4 regions of the Bradyrhizobium sp. 87 genome follow, and region 2 is predicted to be linked to each of the others. Evidence: predicted binding sites of a transcription regulator. Region 2 holds the regulator's gene; each other region holds the start of a gene.
What was found. The regulator LexA, encoded in region 2, represses DNA repair genes until DNA is damaged. The targets are predictions, from matches to a motif close to TGTTCNNNNTGTGTTCNG.
Positions count from the first base shown of each region.

Region 1: the regulator LexA is predicted to act here: its motif matches at 3,137-3,154, upstream of IVB50_RS35215 (PA0069 family radical SAM protein).
Region 3: the regulator LexA is predicted to act here: its motif matches at 4,567-4,584, upstream of IVB50_RS32415 (ATP-dependent Clp protease adaptor ClpS).
Region 4: the regulator LexA is predicted to act here: its motif matches at 3,691-3,708, upstream of IVB50_RS28710 (DUF3072 domain-containing protein).

Region 1 is NZ_JADPIQ010000133.1:26,148-34,067, forward strand. It holds gene IVB50_RS35200 (glycosyltransferase family 39 protein) at 1-439, opposite strand, end outside; gene IVB50_RS35205 (ribonuclease HII) at 538-1,395, opposite strand; gene IVB50_RS35210 (VOC family protein) at 1,473-1,928, opposite strand; gene IVB50_RS35215 (PA0069 family radical SAM protein) at 1,952-3,115, opposite strand; gene IVB50_RS35220 (phosphoketolase family protein) at 3,327-5,741, shown strand; gene IVB50_RS35225 (acetate/propionate family kinase) at 5,750-6,934, shown strand; gene IVB50_RS35230 (glycosyl transferase) at 7,273-7,848, shown strand; gene IVB50_RS35235 (helix-turn-helix domain-containing GNAT family N-acetyltransferase) at 7,912-7,920, shown strand, end outside.
Region 2 is NZ_JADPIQ010000075.1:14,881-22,800, forward strand. It holds gene IVB50_RS16635 (hypothetical protein) at 1-88, opposite strand, end outside; gene lexA (transcriptional repressor LexA) at 582-1,283, opposite strand; gene glp (gephyrin-like molybdotransferase Glp) at 1,460-2,671, opposite strand; gene IVB50_RS16650 (hypothetical protein) at 2,910-3,101, opposite strand; gene IVB50_RS16655 (HAD family phosphatase) at 3,269-3,895, opposite strand; gene IVB50_RS16660 (alpha-hydroxy acid oxidase) at 3,910-5,043, opposite strand; gene IVB50_RS16665 (S41 family peptidase) at 5,344-6,681, shown strand; partial or broken gene IVB50_RS16670 (EAL domain-containing protein) at 6,959-7,920, opposite strand, start outside.
Region 3 is NZ_JADPIQ010000128.1:219,515-227,434, forward strand. It holds gene serA (phosphoglycerate dehydrogenase) at 1-1,058, shown strand, start outside; gene IVB50_RS32405 (tannase/feruloyl esterase family alpha/beta hydrolase) at 1,136-2,797, shown strand; gene IVB50_RS32410 (ATP-binding protein) at 2,819-4,081, opposite strand; gene IVB50_RS32415 (ATP-dependent Clp protease adaptor ClpS) at 4,078-4,533, opposite strand; gene IVB50_RS32420 (MarR family winged helix-turn-helix transcriptional regulator) at 4,743-5,210, shown strand; gene IVB50_RS32425 (enoyl-CoA hydratase) at 5,228-5,998, shown strand; gene IVB50_RS32430 (methyl-accepting chemotaxis protein) at 6,132-7,920, shown strand, end outside.
Region 4 is NZ_JADPIQ010000109.1:14,070-21,989, forward strand. It holds gene IVB50_RS28690 (universal stress protein) at 1-660, opposite strand, end outside; gene IVB50_RS28695 (Do family serine endopeptidase) at 870-2,408, shown strand; gene IVB50_RS28700 (hypothetical protein) at 2,676-3,050, shown strand; gene IVB50_RS28705 (DUF6496 domain-containing protein) at 3,057-3,374, opposite strand; gene IVB50_RS28710 (DUF3072 domain-containing protein) at 3,460-3,654, opposite strand; gene IVB50_RS28715 (hypothetical protein) at 3,770-3,991, shown strand; gene IVB50_RS28720 (hypothetical protein) at 4,010-4,219, shown strand; gene IVB50_RS28725 (hypothetical protein) at 4,350-4,598, opposite strand; gene IVB50_RS28730 (hypothetical protein) at 4,694-4,951, opposite strand; gene IVB50_RS28735 (hypothetical protein) at 5,090-5,311, shown strand; gene IVB50_RS28740 (HWE histidine kinase domain-containing protein) at 5,308-6,798, opposite strand; gene IVB50_RS28745 (HAMP domain-containing protein) at 6,812-7,920, opposite strand, start outside.

The sequences.
Region 1 (7,920 bases), on a different contig from region 2:
GCAGCAGCAGCGCCCAGAGCGGTCGCGCCAGCACCAGAGGGCCGAAGTCGAGTGTGGGCGAGGAGAAGGCCAGCAGCGTCATGGTCAGCAGCACGGCCAGCACTGCCTGCTGGGGGCCGACCACCGCGCGGGACAGATGATAGAGCGTGATCAACGTCGCGATCCCGCAGAGCTCGGCCAGCACGTAGACACCGAACAGGTGGCCGCCGGCAGCGCGATAGGCGATGTCGGCGAGCCAGACCGGCAAGGGCGGCCCGAGATCGGTGCCGACCTGGTATTCGCGGCCGAAGGCCAGCAGGGTCGCGAGACTGCCGGGCGGGCTGCGATAAAACACGAGCGCCACGAACAGCCACATCGCGGCCTGGAGCAGCACGGCGATCCAGACGATCAGCCGCGGCCGCGCGCGAATGAGCTCGATGACCAGGGAGGTAAACCGCATGTAACGTCCGAAAGATGCAGCCAACCCGTGAAGCCGGCCCTATTCGCTCACGACTGTTTTGATAAAGGGCGTGACGCGTCGTGGCAACTGAGTCTCGTCTAGAGATTTGCCGACGCGTCGACTTCCAGGCTCGCGTCCACCTGCAGCTGGATCTCGGTCACCGCAAACAGATCCTGCGCCGGCTCGACCGTCCAGGGCATGTGCTTGGCGCGTGCGGCGGCGACGGGGGCGAAGAAGCTGCGGTGGTGGACGGTGGGACCGAGGCGGTTAAGCGCGTCGAGGTGCTCGGGCACGGCGTAGCCCTTATGCTGCTCGAAACCGTAGCCGGGACAGTCCTGCGCCAACGCGCACATCAGGCGGTCCCGCGTTACCTTGGCGATGATCGAGGCCGCTGCGATCGACAGGACGATGCCGTCGCCGCCGATCACGGCCTCGCAATCGCATTCCGTGTCGAGCCGGTCGCGGCCGTCGACGAAGACGTGCCGCGGCTGCTGGGGCAGCGCCACCACGGCGCGCTTCAGCGCCCACAGCGAGGCGCGCAGGATGTTGTCGCGGTCGATGCGGGAGCGCGAGGCGACGGCCACCGAGACCTGGGCGGTCGCGCAGATCTTGCCGAACAGCCTTTCGCGCTCCTCGGCCGTCAGGCGCTTGGAATCGTCGATGCCGCGCGGGATGCGGTCGGGATCGAGAATCACCGCCGCCGCCACCACCGGACCGGCCAGTGGCCCCCGGCCCGCCTCATCGCAGCCCGCTACCGGCCAAACGCCGCGCTTGATCAGCGCGCGCTCACGGCGGAAGCTTGGGGCAACGATGATGGCGCTCTTTGTGCCGGCCAGCGCCTTGGCGATTTTTTTGGGCGCAGCTTTCTTGTTCTCAGGCGCAGCCTTCTCGTTCTTAGGCGCAGCCTTTTTGGGCGCGCCTTTGGCCGGCTTCTTGGCGGATTGATCCCGAATCATGGCCGGGATCGTGCGCAAGCGGCATGGCCTGCGCAATCGGGAACCTCGAACAATTCCCGTTATTCAAGCCAGCCGCCCTATTCCGCCAGATGCACCCGCCGGTCCTCGCCGACGTCGATGCCGGGCGCGACCACGACCTCCCAGGGATGGCCGTCAGGATCGGCGAAATAGCCGGAATAGCCGCCGTAGTCGGTCTCATGTGCTGCCTTCAGCAACGCGGCTCCCTTGCTGACGGCGAAGACCAGCACCGCATCCACCTCCTCACGCGCGCGGCAATTCCAGGCGAGCGTCATGCCGCGGAACGTCGATGGCCTCGGATGATCAGGCATTTTGGCGTCGACCGCGAGTTGATCCCAGGGAAACAACGCGAGCACCGGACCGCCGGTGTCATAGAACGCAACGGTCTCGCCGGTTACATTGAGCCGGCGCGAGAAACCGAGCGCGTCGTAAAAGGCAATGCTGGCGCGGATGTCGTTCACGCCCAGCGTGATGACGGTCAGCCGCGGGATAGGAGCTGGCGGTTCCTTACTCATAGACGCCTCTCTCACTTCGTCCCTCAGAACAGGCTGAGCTGATCGCCGTTCCGCTTCGGCTTGGCAAAATGATCCGTCGTCAGCTTGGCGCGCCGTTTGTTCAGCCCGAGCCTGTCGCAAGCGATCTCGAAGCGGCGGCCGATGGTCCAGGCCATCGGGCCGGTGCCCTTCATGCGCTCGCCCCATTTCGCATCGTAGTCACGGCCGCCGCGCATGTCGCGGATCAGCGTGAAGACGTGGCGATACCGGTCCGGATAGTTCGCCATCAGCCATTCCCGAAAGAGATCGCGCACCTCGAGCGGCAACCGCAGCAACACGTAGGAGGCCTCCTTGACGCCGGCATGGGCGGCGGCATCCAGGATGCGCTCGATCTCGGAATCGTTCAGCGCGGGGATCACGGGCGCGACCATGACGGTGGTCGGAATGCCAGCCTCGGAAAGCTGCTTCAGTGCCTCCAGCCGCTTCGGCGGCGTGGACGCCCGCGGCTCCATGGTGCGCGCTAGTTTCGGATCGAGCGAGGTCACGGAGATCCCGACCTTGGCGAGGTTGCGTTTGGCCATTCGCGCGAGAATGTCGATGTCGCGCACGACCAGCGCCGACTTGGTGACGATCCCGACGGGATGGCCGGCGCGCTCCAGCACCTCCAGAATGCCGCGCATGATTTTGCGCTCGCGCTCGATCGGCTGATAGGGATCGGTGTTGGTGCCGATCGCGATCATCCGCGGCTCGTAGCCCGGCGCCGCAAGCTCCTTCTCGAGCAACGCCGGCGCCTCGGGCTTCACGAACAGCTTCGACTCGAAGTCGAGCCCCGGCGACAGGCCGAGATAAGCATGCGTCGGCCGCGCGAAGCAATAGACGCAGCCGTGCTCGCAACCGCGGTAGGGATTGATCGAACGATCGAAGCCGATGTCGGGAGATTCGTTGCGGGTGATCACCTTGCGCGAGGTGTCGATCCCGACCGTGGTCTTGAACGGGGGCAGTTCTTCAAGGCTCTGCCAGCCATCGTCGAATGCGACGCGCGCCTCGGCCTCAAACCGGCCGCTGGCGTTGGACTGCGCGCCCCGGCCTCGCCTGCGCTGGCGGTCGATGGCGACCGCCAGCTCAGGGAAGTCAGAAGGCGCACCCGCCGGCTCGGAGGGCGCCGTGACCGGCGGGTGCTTGAGAGCATGAGAGGATGCTGGGCTCATGAAGCCAAGATAGCATGTCAAAGGAACAAATCAAGAACACAAACAAAAAACGTGAAAACAACCCCATGCACAGTAGAGCTGCCCAAATTTCGGGCGGGGGTTTTTGACTTCACGCAACACCAGCGTGACCACGATTCCGTTTGATCACGGGAGGGATCGATCGTCGCGGAACATGGTTGATGACGATCGTTGGGTGAAGGTCGGCAAGAACATGACAAATCAACAACAATTGGCCGCAGCGAGCAGCAACCTCGATCTGCTCGACCGCTATTGGCGCGCCGCGAACTATCTCTCCGTCGGGCAAATCTATCTCCTCGACAATCCGCTGTTGCGCGAGCCCTTACGGCCCGAGCACATCAAGCCGCGTTTGCTCGGCCATTGGGGCACGACGCCCGGTTTGAACTTCATTTATGCCCATCTCAACCGCGTCATCCGCGCGCTGGACCTGAACGTGATCTATGTCTGCGGTCCCGGGCACGGCGGCCCCGGCATGGTCGCCAACACCTATCTCGAAGGCAGCTACAGCGAGCTCTATCCCGACATCGCGCGCGATACCGCCGGGCTGCGCAAGCTGTTCAGGCAGTTCTCCTTCCCCGGCGGCATCCCGAGCCACGCGGCGCCGGAAACGCCGGGCTCGATCCACGAAGGCGGTGAGCTCGGTTACGCGCTGGTGCATGCCTATGGCGCGGCCTTCGACAATCCCGACCTGATCGTCGCCTGTGTCGTCGGTGACGGCGAGGCCGAGACCGGCCCGCTCGCCGCGTCCTGGCACTCCAACAAATTCCTCAATCCTGCGCATGACGGCGCGGTGCTGCCGATCCTGCATCTCAACGGCTACAAGATTGCCAATCCGACCGTGCTCGGCCGGATGCGCGACGACGAGATCCGCGATCTCTTCCGCGGGCTCGGCCACGAGCCGCTGTTCGTCGAGGGCGACGATCCCAGATTGATGCACCGGGCCATGGCAGACGCGCTCGACGTCGCGCTCGTCAGCATCCGGTCGATCCAGCAGCACGCCCGCGACGGCCGCAAGAGCGTCGAACGCCCGCGCTGGCCGATGATCGTGCTGCGCAGCCCGAAGGGCTGGACCGGCCCCAAGGAAGTCGACGGCAAGAAGGTGGAGGGCTTTTGGCGGGCGCATCAGGTGCCCGTCGCGAACTGTCGCGAGAACCCGGCGCATCTGAAGATTCTCGAAGACTGGATGCGCAGCTACGAGCCGGAAAAGCTGTTCGACGCGAACGGCGCGCTCATTGCCGAGCTCCAGGCGCTCGCGCCCGAAGGCAATCGCCGCATGGGCGCCAATCCGCACGCCAATGGCGGCCTTCTGAAGAAGGAGCTGAAGCTGCCGGACTTCCGCAGTTTCGCCGTCGAAGTAGCGCAGCCGGGCGGCGTCGTGGCGGAGGCAACCCGCGAGCTCGGGAAATTCCTGCGCGACGTCATCCGCCTCAACGCCGAGGCCCGCAACTTCCGCATCATGGGCCCGGACGAGACTGCGTCGAACCGGCTCGATGCGGTGTTCGAGGCCACCGAACGCGTCTGGATGGAGCCGACAAAACCTTACGACGTGCATCTCGCCCAGGACGGACGCGTGATGGAAGTCCTGAGCGAGCATCTCTGCCAGGGCTGGTTAGAGGGTTACCTGCTCACGGGCCGGCACGGCTTCTTCTCCTGCTACGAGGCGTTCATCCACATCGTGGATTCCATGTTCAACCAGCACGCCAAATGGCTGAAGGTGACCCGGCATCTGCCGTGGCGGCGACCGATCGCCTCGCTCAACTATCTGCTCACCTCGCATGTCTGGCGTCAGGACCACAACGGCTTCAGCCATCAGGATCCCGGTTTCGTCGATCTCGTCGCCAACAAGAAGGCCGACATCGTCCGCATCTACTTCCCGCCGGATGCCAACACGCTGCTGTGGATCGCCGATCACTGCCTGCGCACCTATGACCGCATCAACGTCATCGTCGCCGGCAAGCAGCCGGCGCCGCAATGGCTGTCGATGCAGGAGGCAGCCACGCATTGCGCCGCCGGCATCGGCATCTGGAGCTGGGCCGGCACGGAAGATGCGAATGGCGAGCCCGATGTCGTGATGGCCTGCGCCGGCGACGTGCCGACACTGGAAACGCTCGCTGCCGTCGACCTGCTGCGCAAGGCGCTGCCCGAGCTGAAGATCCGCGTCGTCAACGTCGTCGACCTCATGACGCTGCAACCCAGGGAGCAGCACCCGCACGGCTTGTCCGACCGCGACTTCGACGGCCTGTTCACGCGCGACAAGCCGGTGATCTTCGCCTATCACGGCTATCCTTATCTGATCCACCGGTTGACCTATAACCGCACCAACCACGCCGGCATGCACGTCCGCGGCTTTGCCGAGGAAGGCACCACGACGACGCCGTTCGACATGGTCGTGCTCAACGAGCTCGACCGCTATCACCTCGCGATCGAGGCGATCGAGCGCGTGCCGGGGCTCGCGACCAGGGCGGCGCAGGTGAAGCAGCAATTCCGCGACAAGCTGATCGAGCATTCGCGCTATGTGCGCGAACACGGCGAGGACATGCCGGAAATCCAGGAATGGGTCTGGCAGAACAGCGCCGGCGGCAACACGCCGGCAGAGGCAGGCGACTGAGGAGAGCCATGTCGAACACGGTTCTCGTTCTCAACTCGGGATCGTCGAGCATCAAATTCGGCCTGTTCGATATCTCGGCGGCCGAGCCCGCCCTGCTCTGCAAGGGCCTGCTTGACGAGCACGAGACGAAGCCGCGGCTCGTCGTGAAGAGTCCCGCGGGCGAAGACCTGTTCGAGAAACGGAGGGAAGCATCGGATGCGGCCAGCGATCATCTGTTCGCCGACGTGCTCGGCTTCATCGAGGATCGTTTCGGCGACCATCGCTTGCGCGCCGTCGGCCATCGCGTCGTCCATGGCGGTCCGGACTATTCCGCTCCGGTCGAGCTGACGGAGGATGTCACCGCAAAGCTGCAAGCGCTGACGCCGCTGGCGCCCCTGCACCAGCCGCGCTGCCTGGCTCCGGTCCGCACTATCACGGCGATCAGGCCCGACCTGACGCAGATCGCCTGCTTCGATACCGCTTTCCACCACGGCATTGCGCCGCCCGCCAGCCGCTTCGCCATTCCGCGACGTTATGAAGAGCGCGGCATCCGGCGCTACGGATTTCATGGCCTCTCGTTCGAATATGTCGCGGGACGGCTCGCCCGAATCGCGCCGCAGCTCGTGGCGAAGCGCACTGTGATCGCGCATCTCGGCAACGGCGCGAGCCTGTGCGGCTTGCGCGACGGCCGCAGCATCGACACCACGATGGGACTGACGCCGCTCGACGGGCTGGTGATGGGCACGCGCTGCGGCAGGCTCGACCCGGGCGTGCTGCTCTATCTGCAACAGCACGAGAAGATGTCGGTCGAAGATGTCCAGCACCTGCTCTACCACGAATCGGGCCTGCTCGGCGTCTCCGGCATCGCGTCGGATATGCGCATGCTGCTTGCGAGCCGCGAAGCTGCGGCGCGGGAGGCGGTCGAGCTCTTCACCTTCCGCGCCGCGCAGGAGGTGGCGGCGATGGCGACAACGCTTGCAGGGCTAGACTGCCTGGTCTTCACCGGCGGCATCGGCGAGCATGCCAGCGAAATCCGCAGCGCGATCGGTGAGCGTCTCGACTGGCTCGGCGTGCGCATCGATGCCGCTGCGAATGATGCGGCGCGCGAGCGCATCAACGATGGCGATAGCGCAGTCGATGTCTTCGTCATTCCAACGAATGAGGAACTGATGATTGCACGACATTGTGCGGCGGTGCTGCGAACAGCGAGTTGACCGGCGTTCATTCGAAGCCCTCGTCAGCAGCGTGGTTGCACGTTTTCCCGTCCTCGCGCTCGTCCGCTATCGCATCCTCCTCTTGCATGATTGCGAACGGCCGGCGCGCCGCGCAATATTGCGGCTCACCTCCGGATTAATACGGACAGGACAGGCTGGGGCGACACATTCGGCAATATCGCCGCCCCGTACGGGACATATTTGGATGCGAGGGCTGCAGCGGTTTACCATCGTCTGCCGAGGCGCGGCCGGAAAGTTGCACTCGGCAGCGCCATGTTTTATGACGCCCTCATAATGAGCTACGCTTCTCCCGAAGTGTGGACAGTGAAGCTTCCATCATGCTGAGCGTCATCATTCCGACCGAAGGCGTCGAGCAGACGGCCGTCGCAACTCTGGCCGCGCTGGTACCCGGTGCCGCCGCAGGCGTCATCCGGGAAGTGCTCCTGGTCGACGGCACCCGCAATGGCGTCATCGAGCGCGTTGCCGACGTCGCGGGCTGCCGTTTCATCGGCTTCGAAGGATCCACTCAAGGCGCCGCGCTCGCCGCCGGCGCACTCCAGGCCCGTTCGTCCTGGCTGATGTTCCTGCCCGCGGGCGCCGTGCTGGAAACCGGCTGGATCGAGGAAACCACCCAGTTCATCCAGTCCGTCTCGACCAGCGGCCGGGATCGTGCGGCCGTCTTCCGCTATGCGCGCTCGCCCTACGCCGATGCCGGCTTCCGCCACATCCTCCGGGCCCTGATGCGCAAGCTCGTCGGTCCCTTCGGCGATCAGGGACTTTTGATCGCGCGTGATCACTACGACCGCATTGGCGGCTACCCGCCCCAAGCCCGCCACTCCGAGGCACGGCTGCTCCGGCGGCTCGGCCGCTCGTCGCGGATCTTGCTGCGCAGCCGGATCGTCATGGTCGGCTGAGGCACGTCGATACTTGCCAAGGTCAAATAATTATTTGACAATGGCAAATATCGGAGGTGACCCATGTCGTTC
Region 2 (7,920 bases):
TCGAGGTGCCGCGGAAGCTTGTCGTGACGATCGTCTCGCCGACTTCGGCGGGGCGCGACGCGACGGCATGTAGGCTGTAGTCACACATCGGGTGCTCCTCATGCTGGGATAGCAACCCGCGTCTCTTATCGAGGCGCAGGCCTCTATCAGAGTGGAAGCACGAACGCTCTGCTTGGTTGTGGGCAAATCTGCGGCTGGCTTCCGCAAGCCGCGATCACATTATCTTTCCCGAATTCAATAGGAACAAAGCTCGCCGCGATGCATTCGGGAGGCGCGTACGCGAACATTGCCAACTTGGCTGCAACGGCCGAACTTGACCGCTGGTCGCTGTTTCCTCGAACAACCGAGCCGCGAAGCGGTGCTGCTTGAAGCGGTGCTGCTTCGTCGGCGTGGCGAGGAGCCAGCGTTGGAGGAGGGGCCGGATAGTCTGTGCAGAACCAGAAAGGCTATCCAGCCGGAGCGGACGATGATCCGCTCCAATCTCTGACCGGCGATGCCGATCGGAAGCGCGCGAGGCGCCAAGCACCTCCGGCATGAAGTGCTTCCGATATGAAGTACTGCCGATAGAAAGACTCCCGGTATCAGTACTTCCGGTAAAGCCCGATCAGCTTGCCCTGAATCTTCACCCGGTTGGGCGGCAGGATGCGGACCTCATAGGCCGCGTTGGCGGGCTCGAGCGCGATCGAGGCGCCGCGACGGCGGAAGCGCTTCAGCGTCGCTTCCTCGTCGTCGATCAGCGCCACCACGATGTCGCCGGTATCGGCGCTCTCGTTGCGCTGGATCAGGGCCATGTCGCCGTCGAGAATGCCGGCTTCGACCATCGAGTCGCCGCGCACTTCCAGCGCGTAATGCTCGCCCGAGCCGAGCATGTCAGGCGGTACGCTGATAGTATGGCTGCGGGTCTGCAACGCCTCGATCGGCGTGCCGGCCGCGATGCGGCCCATCACCGGCACCGCGACGGGACGTTCGCCCTCGTCAGCGGGCAGGCTCGCGCTCGCACGCACCTTGCCGAGATTGCCCTCGATGACGCTCGGCGTGAAGCCGCGGCGGCTGCCAGCGGCTGCCTGGAGCTCCGGCAGCTTGATGACTTCAATCGCACGGGCGCGGTTGGGCAGGCGTCGGATGAAGCCACGCTCCTCGAGCGCCGTGATCAGGCGATGGATGCCCGACTTCGAGCGCAGATCGAGCGCATCCTTCATCTCGTCGAAGGAGGGCGGCACGCCGCTTTCCTTCAGACGCTCACTGATGAACCGCAGAAGCTCGTATTGTTTGCGCGTTAACATCTCGACCAAAGTCCCCCGGTTGATGTCGTCCGATTCCGAGACGCTGAATTCGGCCATAAGCCGCTGCATGCTCGAAACAAATCATGAACAGACACTATATGTTCGATACATGTTCCGCAACTGCTTAATTTACCGTGAACAGAGCAAAGTGCGCGGAACGCGCGTTGCGGGGGCGCTCAGACGGGGAGCCGCAACACTTCGCAAGCCGTGCCGGCTTCGGCCTTCGGCGCGAATGGTGCGCGGACGAGAAGTACCTGTGCTGCAGCGAGATTCGCAAGCAGCGAAGAGTCCTGATGATTGACGGGAACAACGACGCGTGTGCCATCGTCACGCTCCTCAAGATGCGCGCGCAGATAGTCCTCGCGCTGGTCGTTGGCGCCGACGTCGCGGCCGAGCACGGCGCGTTCACGGCGATGGTGAATCACTGAACGGCCCGACAGGGCGCGAATCAGCGGCACCATGAACAGGAAAGCGCACACGTAGGACGATACGGGATTGCCCGGCAGGCCGATCACACCCATTGCGCCGAGTCGCCCGTGCATCATCGGCTTGCCTGGCCGCATCGCGATCTTCCAGAACGCCATCGCGATGCCTTCGTCCCGCAGTGCCTGCTGGACCAGATCGTGGTCGCCGACCGATGCGCCGCCGGTCGTGATCAGGACGTCGGCGCCGCTCTCGCGGGCGCGGCGGATGCCGGCGGTGGTGGCCTCGAGCGTGTCGGCGGCAATACCGAGGTCGATGGTCTCGGCGCCCTCGCTGCGGGCGAGCGCGTGCAGGGCGTAGCCGTTGGAATAGACGATCTGGCCGTGGCCGGGCGTGGTGCCCGGCATCACCAGCTCGTCGCCGGTGGCGAGAATCGCGACCTTCGGACGCCTGACAACGGCAAGGTGCGGATGATTCATCCCGGCGGCGAGCGCGAGGTCTCGCTCGGTCAGACGGCTTCCCTTGCGCAGGAGCACGTCGCCCTCGCGGAAATCGACGCCGGCGGGGCGGATGTGCCGGCCGGCGATCGCGGCTTCCTTGATCGTGATGCGCTTGCCGGCGGCGACCGTGTCCTCCTGGATCACGACGGCGTCCGCGCCAAAGGGAACGACGCCGCCGGTGAAGATCCGCACGGCCTCGCCGGCTCCGACCGTCCCCTCGAACGGTCGGCCCGCTGCGACTTCGCCGATGACGGTGAGCTCCGAATCGATCGTCGCGGCATCGGCCGCGCGCACCGCGTAGCCGTCCATCGCCGACATCGCTTGCGGCGGCTGCGTGCGCCGCGCCACGACGTCACGCGCGAGCACGCGATGGTAGGCCTCGTCGAGGGAAATCATTTCTTCCGGCAGCGGCTCTGCACCCGCCAGCACCGCGGCAAGCGCGTCAGAAACCGGCATCAAGGCCACGGCGAAAACTCCTGCTCGGCACGTTCGGGCGAATGTTCCGCACGTCTTCTAGCCGAGCGCAGGCGCAGAGGCAAAAGCGGCTGAGCAGGCACAGTCATCCCGCCCCTTCACATTGTTCCGGAAGGCAGGATCAAGCGCGTCGCGGCATGATCCGAAGGAGGTCACAGATCGGCAGGAGAGTGGTCATGGAAGCGACGAAAATCATGGCAAGGCGAGAACGCGCCATGGCCTGAATCGATCAGCTCCCTGCCTGCCCGGGAGTTACGTCGGGCGCCTTGGATCCCTGATCCTTGTCGGGCAGCGGGTCGGCTTGGGATTTCAGGTCGGCGGCCTTGCTCACAAGCTTGGCGGAAAGGTCCGAATCTGAAGTTGTCCTCGCGAATTCAAGAAGAAGAGAGGCCTGCTTGGTGAGGTAGGTTTTGCCCAGCACGATGATGCATCCGTCCGTAGAAGTCCCAACGGACTCTAAGAGTCCGGAAGGCGGTATTCCGTTCCCGGAACTCTGTATAAAAATGTACAAAGTGATCCGGTTCCTCAATTTTTCAAAATTGGTCCGTCGGGCCGTGCCGTCGTGGGTTTCGCGACAACGGACCGTCGTCAAATGCCCAATGCCTTCAATGCGTTCCCGACGTCACGCGGCGAGGTCACATGCACCGCCGTCAAGCCGCGCGCGCGCGCTCCCTCGATGTTTTCGGCAAGATCGTCGAAGAACACGATGCGCCCGGCGGGCACGCCGATCGCCGCAACGACGTGGTCGAAGGCCTCCGCATCCGGTTTGCGCAGGCCGATGCTGGACGACAAATACAGCTCGCGGAAATGGCCGAGGAGGTCGGCATATTCCCTCGAGAAATGGTCCACGTGCGGCCGGTTGGTGTTGGAGAAAGCATAGAGCGGCATCTGTTTCGCTGCGCGCGGCAGCAGCTCGGCGATGTCAGGCATTTCGCCGGCGAAAATCGCGTTCCAGCCTTCCAGGAACTGCGCATCCGAAATGCCGATTCCGAGCGAGGCTCGCAATGAGGCGAAATAGTCCTCATCGCTGATCTTCCCCATCTCGTGCAACCGATAGGCTTCGCTGTCCCGCACATAGCGCGCGACGATGGCTTCGGGCTTGCAGCCGGCATGTCCCGCCCAGCAGGCGATCGCCTTGGAGAAATCGATATCGAGCACGACGCGGCCGAGATCGAACAGGAGCGCATCCGCGCTGCCGGGAGAGAGCGATGTCACCTGCGTCCTTTCACTCAGTATCGATACGGCTCGTGGTCGAACAGCGGAAACGCGCTGAACACACTCGGCGCGTTGGTTGCGGTCGCCTGGTGCAGGCAGGATTTGTTGACCTCGGCGAACGAGGTCGCACCCAAGAGGCCGAGGCAGCGCAGCACTTCGTCCTCGAGCAGTTCCAGCATGCGCGCCACGCCGGCTTCGCCGGCCGCCGCCAGCGCCCAGCATTGCAGCCGGCCGATGCCGACGAGGTCGGCGCCCGCCGCGATCGCCTTGACGATGTCGGTGCCGCGACAGACACCGCCATCGACCATGATCTTGGCGCGGCCGTTCACGGCGTCGACGATCTCGGGCAGCACGTGCATGGCGCCGCGACCGTGATCGAGCTGACGGCCGCCATGGTTGGAGACGTAGATCCATTCGACGCCGTGATCGATCGCGATCAGCGCGTCCTCCGGCGTCGCGATGCCCTTGAGGATCAGCGGGATCTTGAACTTGTCCTTGATCATCTTCACCGTCCGCCACTCCAGACCCTTCTGGTAATCGCCCCCGGTGGCGCGCAAGCGGCTCTCGCGAACGTAGCGCTTGGCGATGTCACGTTCGCGGCGGCTGTAGTGGGCGGTGTCGACGGTCAGGCAGAAGGCGGCGTAGGCGTTCTTCTCGGCCCGGCTGACGACGTCGGCGACGAAGGCGTCATCGCCGCGCACATAGAGCTGGTAGAGCCGCAGCGCGTCGGACGCAGCTTCGGCGGTCTTTTCTAGGCCGGGCTCGGACACCGAACTGAGCATGTGCGCCGCACCGAAAGAGGCGCAGGCGCGTGCCACGCTCGCCGCACCATCCGGATCGAAGATCTCGAGCGCGCCGACCGGGGCGAGGACCACGGGCAGGCGCATCTTGCGGCCGAACTGTTCGACCGAACCTGTAACCTTGCGAACATCGCGCAGCACGCGCGGGCGGAAAGCGATCTCGTCCAGCGCCATGCGGTTGCGACGCATCGTGGTCTCGGTCTCGGCCGCGCCGACGATATAGTCCCATGCATTCTGGTTGAGGTTGGCGCGGGCTTTCCGGATGAATTCATGCAGATTCTGGAACGGCTCGGTGCTGGCGCCGAGCTCGACGTTCCTTTCCGGTTGGATGCGGGGTGCTTCGTTCATTGTTATCCTCCCGAGAATTTGAAGCCTTCCCTGATCGCCTAACCCGTCCGGGGCGCCAAAACCATCCTAAAATGGCATGGCTGCGAGGCGCGGGCCGGCCGGCCGACCCCCGCTGCGCACGAACCGGTCCTGCAACGTTGCCGAAAGTTTAGGTCCGGACCAACCGATTTTTACGGTGTACCCGCCGTGGCATCCCGGCCTTGAAGAAACCAGAATGGTATTGTGAGAAGCAGGCTGGATCGCCATTTGCATGGCGGCTCCCAGCCCACCGAACCGCGAAGCAAAAAGGCCAGCCTATCCATGCGGAAAACCCTGCTGTTTCCACTGGGCGCGCTCACCGGAGCGTGTCTGACCCTTTTGGTAGCCAGTCCGCACGGCGGCGTTTGGGCGGCACGGGCGGCAGCGAGCGCGGATGACGCCTATTCCAAGCTCAATCTGTTCGGCGAAGTGTTCGAGCGGGTGAAGGCGAGCTATGTCGAGAAGCCTGACAATGCCAAACTGATCGAAGGCGCGATCACCGGCATGGTGACCTCGCTCGATCCGCACTCGCGCTACATGAACGACAAGGCCTGGACCGAGATGCAGGAGACCACCTCCGGCGAGTTCGGCGGGCTCGGCATCGAGGTCACGATGGAGGAGGGGCTGGTCAAGGTCGTCTCGCCGATCGACGACACGCCGGCATCCAAGGCCGGCATCATGTCGGGCGACCTCATCAGCAAGATCGACGGCGATGCCGTGCAGGGCATGACGCTCGAGCAGGCCGTCAACAAGATGAAGGGGCCGGTCGAGACCCAGACCAAGCTCACGATCGTGCGCAAGGGCGCCGACGCCCCGCTCGACGTCGCGATCAAGCGCGAGATCATCCATGTGCGTCCCGTGCGCTTCCACGTCGAGAACGGGGATATCGGCTATATCCGCGTCACCTCGTTCAACGAGCAGACCACCGATGGCCTGAAGAAGGCGATCGCATCGATCACCAAGGAGGTTCCGCCGGAGAAGCTGGTAGGCTACGTGATGGACCTGCGCAACAATCCGGGCGGATTGCTCGACCAGGCCGTGTCGGTGTCGAGCGCGTTCCTGCAGCGTGGCGAGGTCGTCTCGACCCGCGGCCGCAATCCGGAAGAGACCCAGCGCTTTACCGCCCATGGTGGCGACCTCACCAAGGGCAAGCCGCTGGTGGTTCTCGTCAACGGCGGCTCCGCCTCAGCCTCGGAAATCGTGGCCGGCGCGCTGCATGACCACAAGCGCGCGACGCTGATCGGCACGCGCTCGTTCGGCAAGGGCTCGGTGCAGACCATCATTCCGCTCGGCACCGGCAACGGCGCGCTGGCGCTGACCACGGCGCGCTACTACACGCCCTCGGGCCGCTCGATCCAGGCCCAGGGCATCGCGCCCGACATCGAGATCCTCCAAGACGTGCCGCCCGAGCTGAAGGGCCGGATGGACACCATGGCGGAGTCCCAGATGCGCGGTCATCTCCAGGCAGCCGACGGCACCGAGCAGACCGGATCGCAGTCCTATGTCCCACCGGAAGCGAAAGACGACAAGGCCCTGCATACGGCCTACGACTTCCTGCACGGCCAAACCGCGAATGCGGTCGCCGCCAAGCCGGCGTCGAAGGCTGCGGTGCCGAACTAGGCGCTCGCGACGGTAAGGTGTTGATCGCCCGGGAGCGGATAGCCGTTCCCGGGCGAACTTGTTTCGGGACGCTGTGTCAGCTCGGGTTCATGGCCGCGAAGGTGGCCTCGTAGCAGCCATCGCGCTCGGCCCAGCGGCGGGCGCGGTCGCGCTCGACCAGACCTCGCCGCCGGGATGAACCCGCAACTCCAGCAATTGCATGACCTCCGCGACACCTGCGTCGTGTGTATCGAGGAGAGCTTCTGGGAATGCCGCTGCGCCGACCACGAGGTCCGAACTAGCTTGCCTCGCGGCGGCGGCCTTCGTTGCCGCCGCGCCGGGCGAGACGGCTGCGATGAGCTGCGAACAGCTCCAGCACCTTGTCGGCGGGCTTTGCGGCGCTGAACAGATAGCCCTGCATCTCGGAGCAGCCGAGCGCGCGCAGCAACCGCTGCTGCTCCTCGGTCTCGACGCCCTCGGCCGTGGTGGTCATGCGGCGGGCGGCCGCGAGATTGACGACCGCCTGCACGATGCTGGCGGAGCCGTCGGGGCCGGCGATGTCGTTGACGAAGCAGCGGTCGATCTTGATCTTGTCGAACGGGAAGCGGTGCAGATAGCTCAGCGAGGAGTAGCCGGTGCCGAAATCGTCCAGCGCGATGCGGACGCCGATGGCGCGGAGTTGATGCAGGATCGCAAGCGCCGTGTCGTCGTCGCGGATCAGCACCGCCTCGGTGATTTCGAGCTCGAGCCGGCTCGCCGACAAATTGGAGGCGGCAAGCGCCGCCATGATCTTCAGCGCCAGCGTGCCGCTCTTGAATTGCACCGGCGAGACGTTGACGGCGAGGCGGATGTCGTCAGGCCAGTTCGCCGCGTCCCGGCAGGCGGTCGCCAGCACCCATTCGCCGATCTCGTTGATCAGGCCGGTGTCCTCGGCGATCGGAATGAACTCCGCCGGCGAGACCATGCCGCGCTCGGGATGGCGCCAGCGCACCAGCGCCTCGCAGCCGGTGATGCGGTCGTCCTTCAGGCTGAGGCAGGGCTGGTAATACACCTCGAGGCCGCCTTCGAGCCCGCCTTGAGCGATGGCGTGGCGCAGGTCGATCTCGAGCTGCCGCCGCTCGTGGATCTTGGCGTCCATCTCCGACTCGAAAAAGCGATAGGTGCGGCGCCCCGCGGCTTTGGCGGCGTACATCGCCATGTCCGCGTTCTTCAGGATCTGGTCCAGCGCCGTTCCATGTTGCGGCGCCAGCGCGATGCCGA
Region 3 (7,920 bases), on a different contig from region 2:
GCACCCAGATCACCGATCAGGTCCTGGAAGCGGCCGACCAGCTTCTCGCCGTCGGCTGCTTCAGCGTCGGCACCAACCAGGTCGATCTGCTGGCGGCGCGCAAGCGCGGCATTCCGGTGTTCAACGCGCCGTTCTCCAACACGCGCAGCGTCGCCGAGCTCGTGATCGGCGAGATCGTGATGCTGCTGCGGCGCATTTTCCCGCGCTCGGTGTCGGCCCATGAGGGCGGCTGGGACAAGTCGGCGACCGGCAGCCGCGAGGTGCGCGGCCGCACCCTCGGCATCATCGGCTACGGCAATATCGGCTCGCAGCTCTCGACCCTGGCCGAGGCGATCGGCATGCGCGTGATCTATTTCGACCGCACCGACAAGCTCCGCCACGGCAACACCGAGCCAGTCGAGAAGCTGGAGGAGCTGCTCGCGCAGAGCGATGTCGTCAGCCTGCACGTGCCGGAGACGCCGGAGACATCAGGGATGATCGGCGAGAAGGAGCTGCGGGCGATGAAGCCCGGCTCCCTTCTGATCAACAACAGCCGCGGCACCGTCGTCGATCTCGATGCACTGGCGGGGGCTCTGCGCGACGGCCATCTCGCGGGTGCCGCCATCGACGTGTTTCCGGTCGAGCCGTCCTCGAATTCGGACCGCTTCAACAGCCCGGTGCAGGGCCTCGGCAATGTCATCCTCACGCCGCATATCGGCGGCTCGACCGAGGAGGCGCAGGAGCGCATCGGCGGCGAGGTGGCGCGCAAGCTGGTCGACTTTTTCATCACCGGATCGACCACGGGCGCGGTGAATTTTCCGGAAGTGCAGCTGCATCTGCGTCCCTCCGGCGCGCGCTTCAGCCACGTCCATCGCAACGTGCCCGGCATGCTGCGCCGGCTCAACGAGGTCTTCCTCCAGCGCGACATCAACATCGCTGCGCAGTATCTGGAGACCTCCGGCGACCTCGGTTACGTCGTGCTCGATGCCGACCTCGGCGGCCAGGATTCAGGCGCGCTGCTCCAGCAGATCCGCGCCCTCGACGGCACCGTCGGCGCGCGGCTGGTGTTTGAGCACTAGCACTGCATTGACGAGCGGCCGCAGGGCGCCTTGAATGCGGCCTGCTGACATAACGAACAGAAACTCAGGGGGAAACGATGGCGCAAATCCATGTGAAGCTGTGCGCATTGCTGGTGGGCGCAGCGGGCGCGCTGGGCGCGAATTCCGCTTCAGCGGTGACGCTGACTGAGGATGCGGACACTGTCTGCAAGGGCCTCGTCGGCGGCGCTGACGCCGTGAAGGTGGATTCGGCGACGTTGCTGGCGCCGTCGCAACTGGCCGTCGCCGAACGCGGCCCGACGCCGTCGGGGCGCGTCACGCCCGCCAATCCCGGCTTCTGCAAGGTGCTCGGCCACATCGATCCCACCGATCCCAAGGCGCCGCCGATCAAGTTTCAGGTCAATTTGCCCGTCGAATGGAACGGCCGTTCGCTGCAATATGGCGGCGGCGGATTCAATGGCGTGCTGATCACGGGCCTGGCGCTGCCGCCGGCCTATCCCTTCGACAAGCCGTCGCCGCTCGCGCGCGGCTTCGTCACCTACGGCACCGATTCCGGTCACGAGTCCAAGCCGGGCGAGCCGCCGCAGCTGTTCGCGCTCAACGACGAAGCCTTCGAGAATTTCGCCCATCGCGCCTACAAGAAGGTGCGCGATGCCGCCGTCGCGCTGATGCAGCGCGCTTACGGCAAGGCGCCGGAGAAAATGTACTTCATGGGGTCGTCCGAAGGCGGCCGCGAAGGCCTCACCATGGCGCAGCGCTACCCTGATGATTTCGACGGCATCTTTGCTCGCGTGCCCGTCATCAACTGGGTCGGCCTGCAGCATGCCGGCACGCGTTCGGGGCTCGTGACCATGGGTGATGGCTGGGTCAATCCGGCGCAGGTGAAGCTAGTCGGCGATGCCGTGCGGGCCGCTTGCGACAAGGCCGACGGCTCCGATGACGCGCTGGTGCAAGATCCCGTTTCCTGCAAGGCGGCCTTCAAGGTGGAGACGCTGCGTTGCGCGAGCGGCAAGACGGGCGATCAGTGCCTCACCGACGCACAGATCAAGGCGATCGAGACCTTGCATGCGACCTACAAATTCCCGTTCGCGCTCGCCAATGGCCTCGACGATTATCCGGGCTGGGGCGTGTCGGGCGAGGACACGCCGGCGGTCGGCCCGACCGGCGGCTGGGTCGCGTGGTGGCTTGGCACGGCGCCTCCCGCGCAGCCGCCCGCGCCCAATAATGGCATCGCCTGGATCTACGGCGCCGGCGGCATCCAATACGTGTTCGCGCGCGATCCCAAGCTCGACGTGACGACGTATAAGCCCGAAGCGCACAAGGCGCGGCTGCTCGAGGTCTCCAGCCTGATGGATTCCACCGACCCCGACCTCAGCCGCTTCCGCGCTCGCGGCGGCCGGCTGATCATGCTCGAACATATGGCGGACTACGCGCAAAGCCCCTATGCCGGCATCCGCTATTTCGAGAACGTCGAACGCAAGGTCGGCAAAGCCGAGACGGCCGAGTTCGCGCGGCTCTACACCGCGCCAGGGGTCGACCATGTCGGCTCCGGCGCGCCGGCCAATGTCGACATGCTGAGCGTGCTGGTCGACTGGGTCGAAAAGGGCAGGGCGCCCGGCGATCTGGAAGTTACCGAGCAGAAGGTCGAGGCGCCGTCGTTTGCGACGCTTCGCGCGCTGCCGCTGTGCCGCTGGCCGGCCTGGCCGCACTACAAGAGCGGCCCAGTGACGGAGGCGTCGAGCTTCATGTGCGCGCCGTAGCAGGCGCGCCACTTCGGAGCGTCACCCGGTGGCCATTGCCTGCGCGCCGCCGAGCAGCTGCGCGTTAAGCCGGCCGCCGGAGAACAGCATGTCGTCAAGCGCCTCGTCGATATCGGCCGAGATCACGGTGTTGCCGCCGTCCCGCGCGATGCTTCCTTGCGCCAGCCGCCGCATCAGCTCCTTGATGAAGGCGCAACTCGTGCCCTCGCTGCGTCGGGCAGCCTCCGCGATCACGGCCCCCTCGAGCGGCAATCCCCTGCCGTAGAGCCGGACCAGCTTGCCGCGGCCGGTCTCGTCTGGCAGCGGCACTTCGATGGCTTGATCGATGCGGCCGGGGCGACCCGCGAGAGCTCCCTCGAGGTCCTCCGGCCGGTTGGTGGTCAGGACGAACAGGATGTCGGCGTCTTCCTTCAGCCCGTCCATCTCGTTGAGCAGCTTGTTCAGCATGGATTCCTCACACGGCCCCATGTCATCGCGGTCGCGGGCGATGAGATCGACATCCTCGATCACCACCATCGACGGCTGGAGCAACCGTGCCAGGCTCATATAGGCGCCGAGCAGACCGATCTGCTCGGCCGTGATGATCAGCGTCGTATGCCCGGGCAAATGCGTTGCGAGATAACGGATCGTGTGGGTCTTGCCAGTGCCCGGCGGCCCGTACAGCAAGATGCCTTTGCGTGTCGATTGACCCAGCCGGCGCAATTGGTCTCGGGTGTTGACGAAGGTCAGAACGTTGCGATCGAGCAGCCGCAGGGTCTGCTCCGGCAGGATCACCTCGTCGCGCGCGACCTGCGGCAAGCGATGCACCGTGATGCCGCGCGAGCGACCGCGATAGTCGGAATCGGCATCGAGCGACAGGATCTTGCCGCGATAGGTCCGCGCAGCCTGTACGGCTTCTTCCAATTCACTGAAGCATTGCTGGACGAGAGCCGCGCCTGCGGAACCTGAGGGTACCAGGACTTCGATCCGAATTCCGGGCTCGCGACTGTATTCGCGGTGTGCGCAGAGCAAAACCGCATAGCGGAGATGATCCTGCTCACACAGCCACAGCCCGTTATCCAGACACTTGACCGGGCTCTTCTCGCCTACGTCGACGTCGGAATATTGCAGCGGGGCAATCGCGATCGCATAGCGGCCCTCCTTGAGCAGTCGTGGAATCGACAGCGTTTCGTAGCGCTGCTCCTCGTTCAGTCCCACCAGCCGGATGGCCTTGCCGAAGAGCCGGTCGACGGCGGCCTGGAGATCGACCCGCATGTGGCCGGGAAATTGGCGGATCGTGGTCACGAGTTTGCTGCGCGCAGTGCTGGCAAGGTGCCAATCGAGAATGTCGCATGCAAAGTCGAAATTCTCCTCTCGCTCGTTCGAGGGCTCATCCGCCGCTTGCATTCGCTGCACAGCCAGACCGTGCGGCTGCCGATACGAACGTCGGTCTGTCCCTCAGGCTTGCCACAGAGTTCGCAAGGACTCTTGACCGCCTCTAGCGTGACCTGCAGTTGGTGGCCGGCCAATTCGATGGATTGTTGCGCAGATTTGAAAAGGGCTTCGGCAACCGATTGCGGGTAAGGTCCGCAAACCGCTTTTTCCTTCTGCTCGATCTGGGTGATCAGCGCGGTCGCTTCACGGTCTGATTTGCCGAAAACCTGCCGAAGCAGATCCATCACGAATTGGTCCGGCGTATCATCGTCATTATGAATTATGAGCTGGGTCGGCTGGTTCTCGCCACGCATACTGTTCATCACGAAAGGCCTCCGGGACAATCTATGATTGAATAGAACGAATAGAGAACATAAAGGGAAGCGGCCGTCAAGCGTGACGGCGGCGGCTAATTGCGATTGGTGGGTGAGGTCCTGGTGCGCCGGGGCGGCCCTGTTCCTCGACGACTGCCGCGGCACATGTCCAGCTGCCGTCCTTTGACAATCTGATCCGCCTCGATTATCTATTTCGCATGCGAAATAAAGACGAGGGCGCGAGACACCATCGGTTGATCTACCTGTTGAGCGTGGCGCAGCGGCGCGTGCAGCGCTGGATGGCGGCGCAGCCTTCGAGCGAGGTCACGCCGGCGCAAGCGGGGCTGCTGTTCATCCTCGGCAAGCAGAACGGCGTCCTGATGGGTGAGGTGGGCGCGGCGCTCGACATGGGGCCGGCCGGCATCTCGGGGCTGGTCGACCGTACGGCGGCGGCTAAACTGGTCGAGCGGCGCGCGGATCACGAGGATGGTCGCGCCTGGCGCGTCTGGCTGACGCCGAAGGGGCGGACGGCACTGGCGCAGGCGAAGGCCAGCGCGGCACGGGTCAACGCGGCGTTGACGGACGGATTCACCAGTGCGGAGATCGATATCGTCGCGCGCTGGCTGACCAGCATTCAGGACAAGTTTCCAAGACAGCTTTCAACAGAGCTTTCTAGAGATCCATAGGAATAGAGGAGAGACCCATGACCGAGCACGTCCGGATCCGGAACGACGGCGGAATTCTCACGCTCACGCTGGCACGCCCCGACAAGAAGAATGCGCTGACGGATGCGATGTACGGCAAGCTCGCCGATGCCATCGAATCAGCCGAGCACGATCCGTCGGTCCGCGTGATCCTGATCCGCGGCGAAGGCGACATGTTTACCGCCGGCAACGATGTCGGCGAGTTCGCGGCGGTCGCGGCGGGCAAGTCGGAAGGAAGCCGCAACGTCGTGCGCTTCATCCAGTCGCTGGCGCGCTGCTCCCGGCCCTTGGTGGCCGCGGTGCAGGGCCGCGCCGTCGGCGTCGGCACCACGATGCTGCTGCATTGCGACCTCGTCGTGCTTGCCGCCAACGCGCAATTGTCGACGCCCTTCGTCAGCCTCGCACTGGTGCCGGAAGCAGCTTCCAGCCTGCTGATGCCGGCGCGCATCGGCTATGCGCGGGCCTACGAGATGTTCGCGCTGGGCGAGACGGTGCCGGCCAAATCCGCGCTGGAATGGGGGCTCGCCAACCGCGTCGTGCCGCTCGACAAGCTCGATGCCGAGGCGCTCGCGCTGGCGCAGCGTCTTGCCCGTCAGCCGGCCGGCGCACTCACCGCCACCAAGAAGCTGATGCGCAACGGCGAGACGCTGGTCGCGCAGATGAATGCCGAAGGCGAGCAGTTCGGGCTGCGCCTGCGCACCGCTGAGGCGCGCGAGGCCTTCACGGCGTTCGCGGAACGCCGCCCGCCGGATTTCACCAAGGTTGCGTGATATCCGGGACTGCGCTGAGGCTCGTCGGGCCGGAAACTCACGCCCATTCGATTAAAACCTTAACGGAACATTGGCATGTCGCGGGCAAGGTGGCGCTCGAAAGAATAGGCCCCCGACCCAGGCCCCCGACACCATGGCAATGTTTAAGAAATCGGTAAGTTCGCTCCTTCTGACCTTGATGGCCCTGCTGGCTGCGGGTGCGCTGGCCTCCACGGCGATCCAGATGGTTGGGGCGTTCGGCCGCTATAGCGACAGCCTCGAGACCGCGCGGCTTGCCGCGGCCGACAAGGCGATCTTCCATGGCGTGCTGGCGCTGCGCAACAATCGCGGCGATGCCCAGAGCGCGATCCTCGGCGAGGATGATCCGCGAGCAAAACTCGAGGCGGCGGAGAAGGCCGAGCAGGGCGGCTATGACGCCATCGGCGCCGCGCTCGCCACCGTCGATTTCGCCCGCCGCGACGAACTCGCTGGCACATTGAAGCAGGGCTGGAGCGCCGCCGCGCCGCAGTTCCAGCTGTTCTACGACGAGGCCAAGCGCCCGCGCGCGGAGCGCAAGATCGAGCGCACCAACTCCTGGTATGATGGCGTCACCAAGGTGATCGAAACGGCCAACCTCGCTTCCACCGCGGTGTCGAACCGCGCCTGGATGGACGACCCCTTCATCGCCCGCATGATCCAGGTCCGGCGCTTCGCCTGGCAGGTGCGCGATCGTTATGGTATCCATTGTTCGTCCCTTCGCTCCAACGTCAACGCCAGCAAGCCGCTCGACGACGCTCAGAAGCGGTCAGTGGCGCAATGGGATGGCACGATCGCCTCCGGTTGGGCGGGCATGGCCGAGTTGCTGGCCGCGCCCGGCGTGGCGGCGGAGCTGGTGACGGCAGCGGCGGACGCGAAGGCCAAGACCGACGGTGCCCTCAAGCAGATCGGCGACCTCACCAAGAATTTCGACGGCAGCGGTAAGCCCGCGATGCCCGCCGCGGAATGGAATACGCTGTGTCAGTCACCCTTTGCGTCCATCGTCGCGGTGGCGAACAAGGCGCTCGACCAGTCGATCGTCCGGGCGGAAACGGTGCAGGCCAAGGCGCTCACCAATCTCGTCGTGCAGTCGCTCGCGTTCCTGCTCGCGCTGGCCGTGACCCTGACCGGCGTGTACGTGGTGCGCAATCGCCTGATGCGCCCGGTGCGCGCCATCCTGGACGCGATCGCCAAGATCAGCGCCCGCGACTACGCGACGCCCGTCCCGCAATCCAGGTATCCCGACGAGTTTGGCACCATGGCGGCCGCACTCGAAAGCCTGCGCGAGAGCGCGGCGACCGCGGAACGCCTGGGCCAGGAGCGCGAATCGCAGCAGGCGCTCCAGCTCGCCCGCTCCGGCACCGTCGATGCGGCCTGCCGCAGTTTCGACGACACCGTGCAAGCCGTCATTCACAGCGTTGCGGCGTCGACCAAGGAGCTCGATGCCACCGCGACTGACGTCCGCTCACTGGTTTCGGAATCGAGCAGCCAGACCGCGGCGGTCTCCTCCTCCGCCGAGCAGGCCACCAACAATCTCGAGACCATCGCAGCGGCGACCGAAGAACTCTCGGCGTCCGTCGGCGAGATCTCCGCGCAGGTGCAGGCCAGCGCCCGCGAGGCCCGCGAAGCCGTGTCGCAGGCAGCGCAGACCAATGCGACGGTCGAAATCCTCGATCAGACCGCTGGCCGCATCGGCGAGGTCGTGAAGATGATCAACGCCATCGCAGGGCAGACCAATCTCCTGGCGTTGAACGCCACCATCGAAGCCGCGCGCGCGGGCGAGGCCGGCCGCGGCTTCGCCGTGGTCGCCGGCGAGGTCAAGAGCCTCGCTTCGCAGACGGCGACGGCGACGGAAGAAATCTCCCGCCAGGTCGCGGAGATCCAGGGCGCGACGGGCCAGGCGGTCG
Region 4 (7,920 bases), on a different contig from region 2:
GTTGACCGTGCGGGTCGACAGTCCGCGCCGGCCGAGATGCCTTGCCAGATTGCGCGTCGAGACTTCCTCGGGAACCATATCTGTTTCGTTGATCGCAATGATCACGATCTCCTCGGCGCGGGCCAGGAATGGTGAGGCGTCGCGCATAGCGCGCGCGGCGAGGCGGCTGCCATCCCAGCAGATGCCGATCCGTTTCGCCTTGAACGCTCCATGGAAGGTGTAGGGCAGGAAAAGCACCGGGCCACCCGCCTGGAACAGGATCTCGCCGGGCACATCGTTGTCGAGTGAGCCTTGCGCCGGATCCGGCTGGAGCACGATGCTGAGATCGTGCAGCCGCGCCATCTCGCCGAGCAAGCCGACCGCATCCCCCGGCATCGCCCCGAGTGGGTGGCATGTGTAGGAAATGCCGGCGTTCATCGCTTTGCTCTTGAATACCGCGAGCGCCGCCTCGGCCCGCTCCACTGCACTCTCGCGCTCCATCTCGAACACCGCCGCCACCGCAGCGCCGCCCTCCACGATATAGGCCGCACTGGTTGCCACATAGCCAACCGCAACTGCATCGAGATGGGCGTTGAGGCCCGCTGCGAGCGAGATCGAGCCGTCGATCACCGGGCGGATCGGCCGCTCGGTGGGGATGTGGACGAGAATGTCTTTGTACATGACGTGCCTCCGATGGACATCATCCGGTGGCCGCAGTCTTCCACGGTGCGCATGGCCCGCGTTGAGCTGCATCAAACGTGCAGCCTTGACCTTTGGCCGTATCGCCGGCCCGGCTACTTTGCCAAGATTTAATCGCGTGGACGGGACGCTGTAAGGTGGCGGCCACCATGTTGGGTGCAAGGCGACTTACCCAACATGGACATATCGACATGAGCGATCACGTCAATTCCGACACCACAACGTCCCGCAAGGTCCTGAGGCCGCGCCGGCTCGCGCTGCTCGGCACCGTGGCCGCGCTTGGCGTGGCCGTGCTGGCGACTGCTCCCGGCTCTTCGCCGTTCAGCGCGACCTCCTTCATTGCGCCCGCCCAGGCCGCGGAGACCGCCGCGACACCGCCGGGCTTCGGCGACCTCGTCAGCATGGTCAAACCCGCCGTCATTTCGGTGCGGGTCAGGATCGACCAGAACAATGATAAGAGCGCGATGCTGCAACAGAACCGGATGGATTCGGACGAGGCGACGCCGTTCGACCAGTTCTCGCGGCAATTCGGCTTCCGCGGCCCGGGTGGCATGGAGGGCATGCCGCGCCAGCGCCGCCAGATGATCACGGGTGAGGGCTCCGGCTTCTTCATCTCCGCCGACGGCTATGCCGTGACCAACAACCACGTCGTCGATCACGCCGAATCGGTGCAAGTGACGATGGACGACGGCACCATCTACAGCGCGAAAGTGGTCGGCACCGATCCGAAAACGGATCTCGCGCTGATCAAGGTCGAGGGCAAGAAGGATTTTCCGTTCGTCAGATTCTCCGACCAGAAGCCGCGTATCGGCGACTGGGTGGTCGCGGTCGGCAATCCCTTCGGCCTCGGCGGCACCGTGACCGCCGGCATCGTCTCGGCCAGCGGCCGCGACATCGGCAATGGTCCCTATGACGACTTCATCCAGATCGACGCGCCGATCAACAAGGGCAATTCCGGCGGCCCGGCCTTCGACATGAATGGCAACGTGATCGGCGTGAACACTGCGATCTTCTCGCCCTCCGGCGGCTCGGTCGGCATCGGCTTCGACATTCCGGCTTCGACCGCAAAGCTCGTCGTCGCACAGTTGAAGGACAAGGGCGCGGTCACACGCGGCTGGCTCGGCGTCCAGGTGCAGCCGGTGACGTCGGATATCGCCGACAGTCTGGGCCTCAAGGAGGCGCGCGGCGCGATCGTCGACAATCCGCAGGACGGCAGCCCGGCGGCGAAGGCGGGCATCGAGGCGGGCGACGTCATCACCGCCGTCAACGGCACCGCGATCAAGGATTCCCGCGATCTCGCCCGCACCATCGCCACCCTGGCGCCCGGCACGTCCGTGAAGCTCGATGTCGTCCACAAAGGCGACAGCAAGACGGTGACACTGGCGCTTGGCGAGTTGCCGAACGAGCGGCAGGCTAGGGCCGACGAGGGCAAGTCGCAGCCAGATGCCGGCATGCCGCCGCGTCTGGGGCTCAGCCTGGCTCCGGCCGGCGACGTGCAGGGCGCCGGCCAGAAGGGCGTCGTCGTCACTGAAGTCGATCCGCAAGGGCCGGCCGCGCAACGCGGCATCCAGACCGGCGACGTCATCCTCAATGTGGGCGGCAAGGCCGTCGCCAATATCGGCGATGTCCGTTCGGAACTGGCGCAGGCGAAATCGTCCGGCAAGCGCAGCGTGCTGCTGCAGGTCCGAAGCGCACAGGCGACCCGGTTCGTCGCGGTGCCGCTCGCATAAGGCGAACGTCGATCGGCGCAACTCCAAAAAGGCGGCCTTCTGGCCGCCTTTCCCGTTCGCCTTCAGGATTTCCGCAGATCGCCGATAACATTCTCGTTAACGGCAGGGAGGATGACCCGGTTTCGTCCGAAAAAGCCGTGTTCGCTCATCACAATTGCGGATCTCGTACAGACTCGGCGGCAATGAAGCCGCCGACGATTGCAAGCGTGGAACTTCGAACTTGCCGCCGCTGAGCCGGCCGGCAATTCGTATTTGATCGGTGCCGACATGGATCGATTGAAGCTCTCGCTGAGAAGTGCGCTGCTTGTGGCGCCGTTGGTAGCGCCACTCGTGCTATGGGGTGGAAACGCTCTCGGGCGCGACGACGGCCGCTACGCGGACTCACCTCTCAAGCCGTGGTTCGACGGCCTGCGCAGCCATCTCGGTCCGTGCTGCTCGGATGCGGATGGGTTTGCGGTCGCCGATCCCGATTGGGACTCGCACAATGGACATTACCGCGTGCGGCTCGACGGCGAGTGGGTCGAGGTACCGGACGAAGCCGTGATCACCGAGCCGAACCGGGCCGGCCGCACCATGGTGTGGCCGGTGAAGACCGCGTTCGGCGTTTCGATCCGCTGCTTCATGCCGGGCAGCATGATCTGACTGAGGTCAGCGCGACCGTTTGGAGGATTTGCGCTTCGACGTCTTCTTCGAACTCTTTCTCGAAGTCTTCTTGGATGTTTTCCGAGATGTCTTCTTTGACGTCTTCTTGGACGTCTTTCGTTTCGCGGCCTTCTTCGGGACCTTCTTGCCCTTCTTGCGCGCTTTCGACAGGCCGATCGCGATTGCCTGCTTGCGGCTCTTCACGCGTCCGCCTCGACCGCCCGGTCCGCTTTTCGCGGTCCGCTTCTTGTAGCGCTTCATCTCGCCTTCGACATCGCTGCCGGACCTGCGCGAGTAGCGGCGCTTCTTTGCCTTGCGTGCCATGCATGTTCTCCCTTGGCCTGGGAAAACAATCCGGGACAGGCATGGTTCCGAAAGTGCAAGCAACGTTCCGGATAGGCGACCTAGCCTAGAACGAATCCGCCAGCTCGATCTCCGCTTCCAGCACCTGAATGCGCCGTGCTGCCTCGCTGGAGGACAGATCCCGCGCGTATTGCGCGGGCTGATACGCCTCTTCGCTCAGCCGTTTCAGCCGGAGGCCCTGCGCCCGCGTCATCTGCTCGGTGAGGAAAGACTTGGCATCGTATTTACCTTGAACCTGCATGTCGCTTCTCCCTTCTGAAATCGTGACTTGACTATATGTTCTTATTTTGTTCTAACAAGCCATGGACAACAGAATTAATGAAATTCGACGTAAAATCAGCGCCTTGAGGCTGGAAATGGCCGATGTCGAGGCGGCCGTACGCGAGCTCGTCGAGCGCGATCGGGACTGCACGGAGAAGGCCCTGGCGCAAATGGATCTGCGCCGGAAAATCAATCTGCTGATCGGCGAATGGAAGGCTGCAGGTGGCGGCGATGTCCTGCCGAATGTCCGCGATAGGATGCGCCTTCGTTCCGCGAAGACATCAGGTAGTCCTCTGCGCGTGATCGCGAGCCGCTGAGAGCCTTGGGAGCGCACGGTGGAGGATGTCCCGGATGCATACCGGATTCTAAAGCTGCGCGCCGAGATTCTCGAACTGGGCTCTGCCATCCGGCAGCTGCAACGCGAGGGGCTCGACGACGCCGCGGCCCAGCTCTTGATCGCGCGCAAGCGCGCACGACTCGACCATCTGGTGAAGTCAGATCCTGCAGGCGTTCATCCTGACATCCTGGGCAGCCATCGTAGCTGAAGCCTGCGCGCAACGCGAGGTGCGGGGCTCGTCGATACCGCATGTTGACGAAGCGGCCCGAGAGAAGTCTGTTCGAATCCGAAAGCAAAAGGCCCCGCGATCGCGGGGCCTTCGTGTTTTCGCCGAACGCCTACTTGGTGTTGCTCATACCGGCCTTGTTGTTCGTCATGGTGCCGCCCTGGTCGGAGCCGGGGCCGGAGCCGCCCTGACCGGAGGGATCAGCACCCTTGGAGGACTTGGTGTTGGCGCCCGTGGTGGTCTGCGACGTCGACATCGATGATCCGTGTTTTGCCTTATGCGACTTGGCCTGCACTGCGAACGGTGCGGCGGCGAGGCCGGTTGCCAACATCACGGCAAGAGCGAGCTTGGTGGTCTTCATCTGCGGGAACTCCCTGAGTTGAATTGACGCAGGCAGCAAACTGCCATTCGTCGCAGGAGTTCCGAACGAAGAAATTCCGGTAAAGCACGCATAGTTCAAGATTGCTTGTCCTCGGCGAGGATGAATACGACGCCGGTCAGTGTCGCGCCGATCGCGAACGTCGTCACCAAGGTGAGGGCGAAAACGACCACGGCCTGCCTTCCGCCGTGACTCAGCAAATTGGCGACGCCGGAATTGGACAGCACGAGCAAGAGGCTGAAAGCGAGTCCTAAGGCTGCGCCCATCATCGCGTGCGTCATCAGCTTGACGAGCCCGCTGGGAGAGATCAGGTCAGACGACTTCTTCGCGCGCATGGAACTCTATCCCAATCTCGCATGCAACGCCTGCGACACGCGCCGGTTCCACCCGCATGAAGGAATTGTCATCATCCGCTTCATCCGACGTTCATGCCGGGTGGGCGAGAATGACCGCGCAACACGGGAACATTCGATATGGGTAAGGTGGTCTTTCTCTATCGCTCTCTGGCTTATCGTAACGCCGCTGCGGACATCCTCCGCAAAGCGCGCAAGCTGCCCCGCGGCGCGGAGCGAAGCGCGGCGTGCCGCTATGCCAAGGCTCTGCGCGATCTCGCCCAAACAGAAGCCTGGCTCGAAGGACGGGTCGCGCGCGAGCCGCAAACGACGCAGCGCAGGAAGAGTGCGGCCTCCGGTTAGCCGGAAGCGCGCTGCAATTCGGCGGAGCTGGCGGCTTCGAAGTTGCCGGGCGCGGTCGTCGCGGCAGTCTTGCGGACCAACGGCACCTCGAGCCGACACAGCAGACCCTCGGCGCGCCAATCGAATCGCGCCTGCCCGCCGAGCTGGGACTCGACGCTCGCAAGCAGGCTACGCGTACCAAAGCCGCGGGATTTTGGCGTCATGACGAGCGGGCCGCCGGATTCCTCCCAGGTCAGCGTGAGCAGCTCGTCCTCGACCTGCCAGCCGATTGCGAGCCGTCCCGTCCGCGTCGAGAGCGCGCCATATTTCGCCGAGTTGGTGAAAAGCTCATGCAGCGCCAGCGCCAGCGTCTGGGCGGTTGCCGGCAGCAACTGAACTTCCGACCCCGCCAATTTGATCTGGCCGCCGAGGGAATAGGGCGCAAGCTCCTCGTCGATCAGCTTCGAGAGTTCGGCGCCCTGCCAGCTCGATAGCGACAGGATCGTGTGCACGCGCGCCAGTGCATTGATGCGTCCCTCGACGGCGCTGACATAGGCTTTGACCTCGTCGGCGCGGGTGAGGCGCACGATCGATTGCGCCAGCGCCAGCGCATTCTTGGCGCGATGATCGACTTCCCGCGCCAGGAGAGTCTGCCGTTCCTCGGCGCGCTTGCGTTCGGTGATGTCCACCGTCACGCCGCTGACGCGCATGACCCGACCGCTATCGTCAACCGTGGCGGCGGCCGTGCCGACACACCAGCGCACATCGCCGTCGGGCCGCACGATGCGGAACTCCGTTTCATAGGAGCGCGTGCCCTTGTTGAATTCGGCGATCGCCTTGCGCAACTGATCGACGTCATCCGGATGCAACAGCGCCTGAACGTTGGCCGGATTCACCTCGAAGCTCTCCGGGCCAACACCAAAGATGCGGTATTGTCCCTCGTCCCACATCCAGTCGCCGGTGATCCAGTCCCAGTCCCAGGAGCCCATCTTGCCGGCGGCGATCGCCATGCTGCGCCGCTCTTCGCTCTCGCGCAGCTTTGCGGTCGAATTCTCCAGCTCGGCGGTGCGTGCACGCACGCGGTCCTCGAGATCCTGGTTCAGCCGTTCGAGCTCGCGCGTCTTGCGATAGAGCTCTGCAAACACCTTGACCTTGGCGCGCAGCACCTCCGGCACGACCGGCACCGGGACGTAGTCGACGGCGCCCATCTCGTAGCCGCGCAGGCGGTCGATGTCGCTGACTTGAATGGCCGAGATGAAGATCATCGCGGTCTTCTGGAAGCGCGGATGCTCGCGGATCATCGCGGCGAGCTCGAAGCCGTCGAGCTCGGGCATGCAGACGTCGACCAGGATCACCGCGATCTCGGTCTTGAGCAGCACCTCCAGAGCCTCGCGACCGGACGAGGCGATCACGAGGTTCTGGCCGAGATCCTTCAGGATCACCTCATAGGCGAGCAGCTTGGCCGGCTGGTCGTCGACGAGGAGGATGTTGACCTTTTCGTGGTCCATACGGGCATCCAACTCAGCGGTGCAGCCACATGCGGATTGCAAGCAGCAATTGATCGGTGTTGACGGGTTTGGCGAGATAGTCGGACGCGCCGGCCTCGAGGCATTTCTCGCGGTCGCCCTTCATGGCCTTGGCCGTCAACGCGATGATCGGAAGACGGGCGAAGGTGGGGTTTTCACGAATGACGCCGATGGTCTGATAGCCATCCATCTGCGGCATCATGATGTCCATCAGCACGATGGCGATCTCCGGGTTGGATTCGACCAGGGCCACCGCCTCGTTGCCGGTCGTGGCCGTCAGCACCTTCATGCCGCGCCGCTCCAGCACGCTCGACAGCGCGAAGATATTGCGGGCGTCGTCGTCGACGAGCAGGGCGGTCTTGCCGATCAGGTCTTCGTCGGAACTGTTCAGCTTCTCGAGCATGCGCTGCTTCTCGATCGGCAACTCCGTGATCACGCGGTGCAGGAACAGCGCGGTCTCGTCGAGCAGGCGCTCCGGCGATTCCACGCCCTTGACCACGATGCTCCGCGCCATGGTGTGGAGCTCCGCATCTTCCTCGGCCGACAGCTCGCGGCCGGTGAAGACGACCACCGGAACGTTCGAGAGCGCCTCGTCATTGCGGATCTGGTCCAGCACCTCGAAGCCGGTCATGTCGGGCAGGCGCAGGTCGAGCACGACGCAATCACAGGGGTTCTCACGCAGCATCGAGAGCGCGTCGGCACCGGTGCCGGTCGTCACGATCTCGATGTCGTCGTGATGCAGGAGCTCGCGGATCGACAGCTGCTCGGCCTCGTTGTCCTCGACGATGAGCAGCCGCTTGCGCCGCGGTCGCGCATATTCCTTGATCTGGGTCAGCGCGGCCGAGACACCCTCGGTCGTCGTCGGCTTGTTGACGAAGGAGAAGGCGCCGCGCGCCAGCGCATGCTGGCGGTCCTCGTCGAGCGTGATGATCTGCACGGGGATGTGGCGGGTCAGCGGATTGTGCTTGAGCTGGCTCAACACGGTCCAGCCGAGCATATCCGGCAGGAATACGTCGAGCGAGACAGCCCTCGGCTGGTACTGCTTTGCAAGCTCCAGCGCCTCCGCGCCGCGGGCCGCGACCAGCACCTTGAATCCCTTGTCGC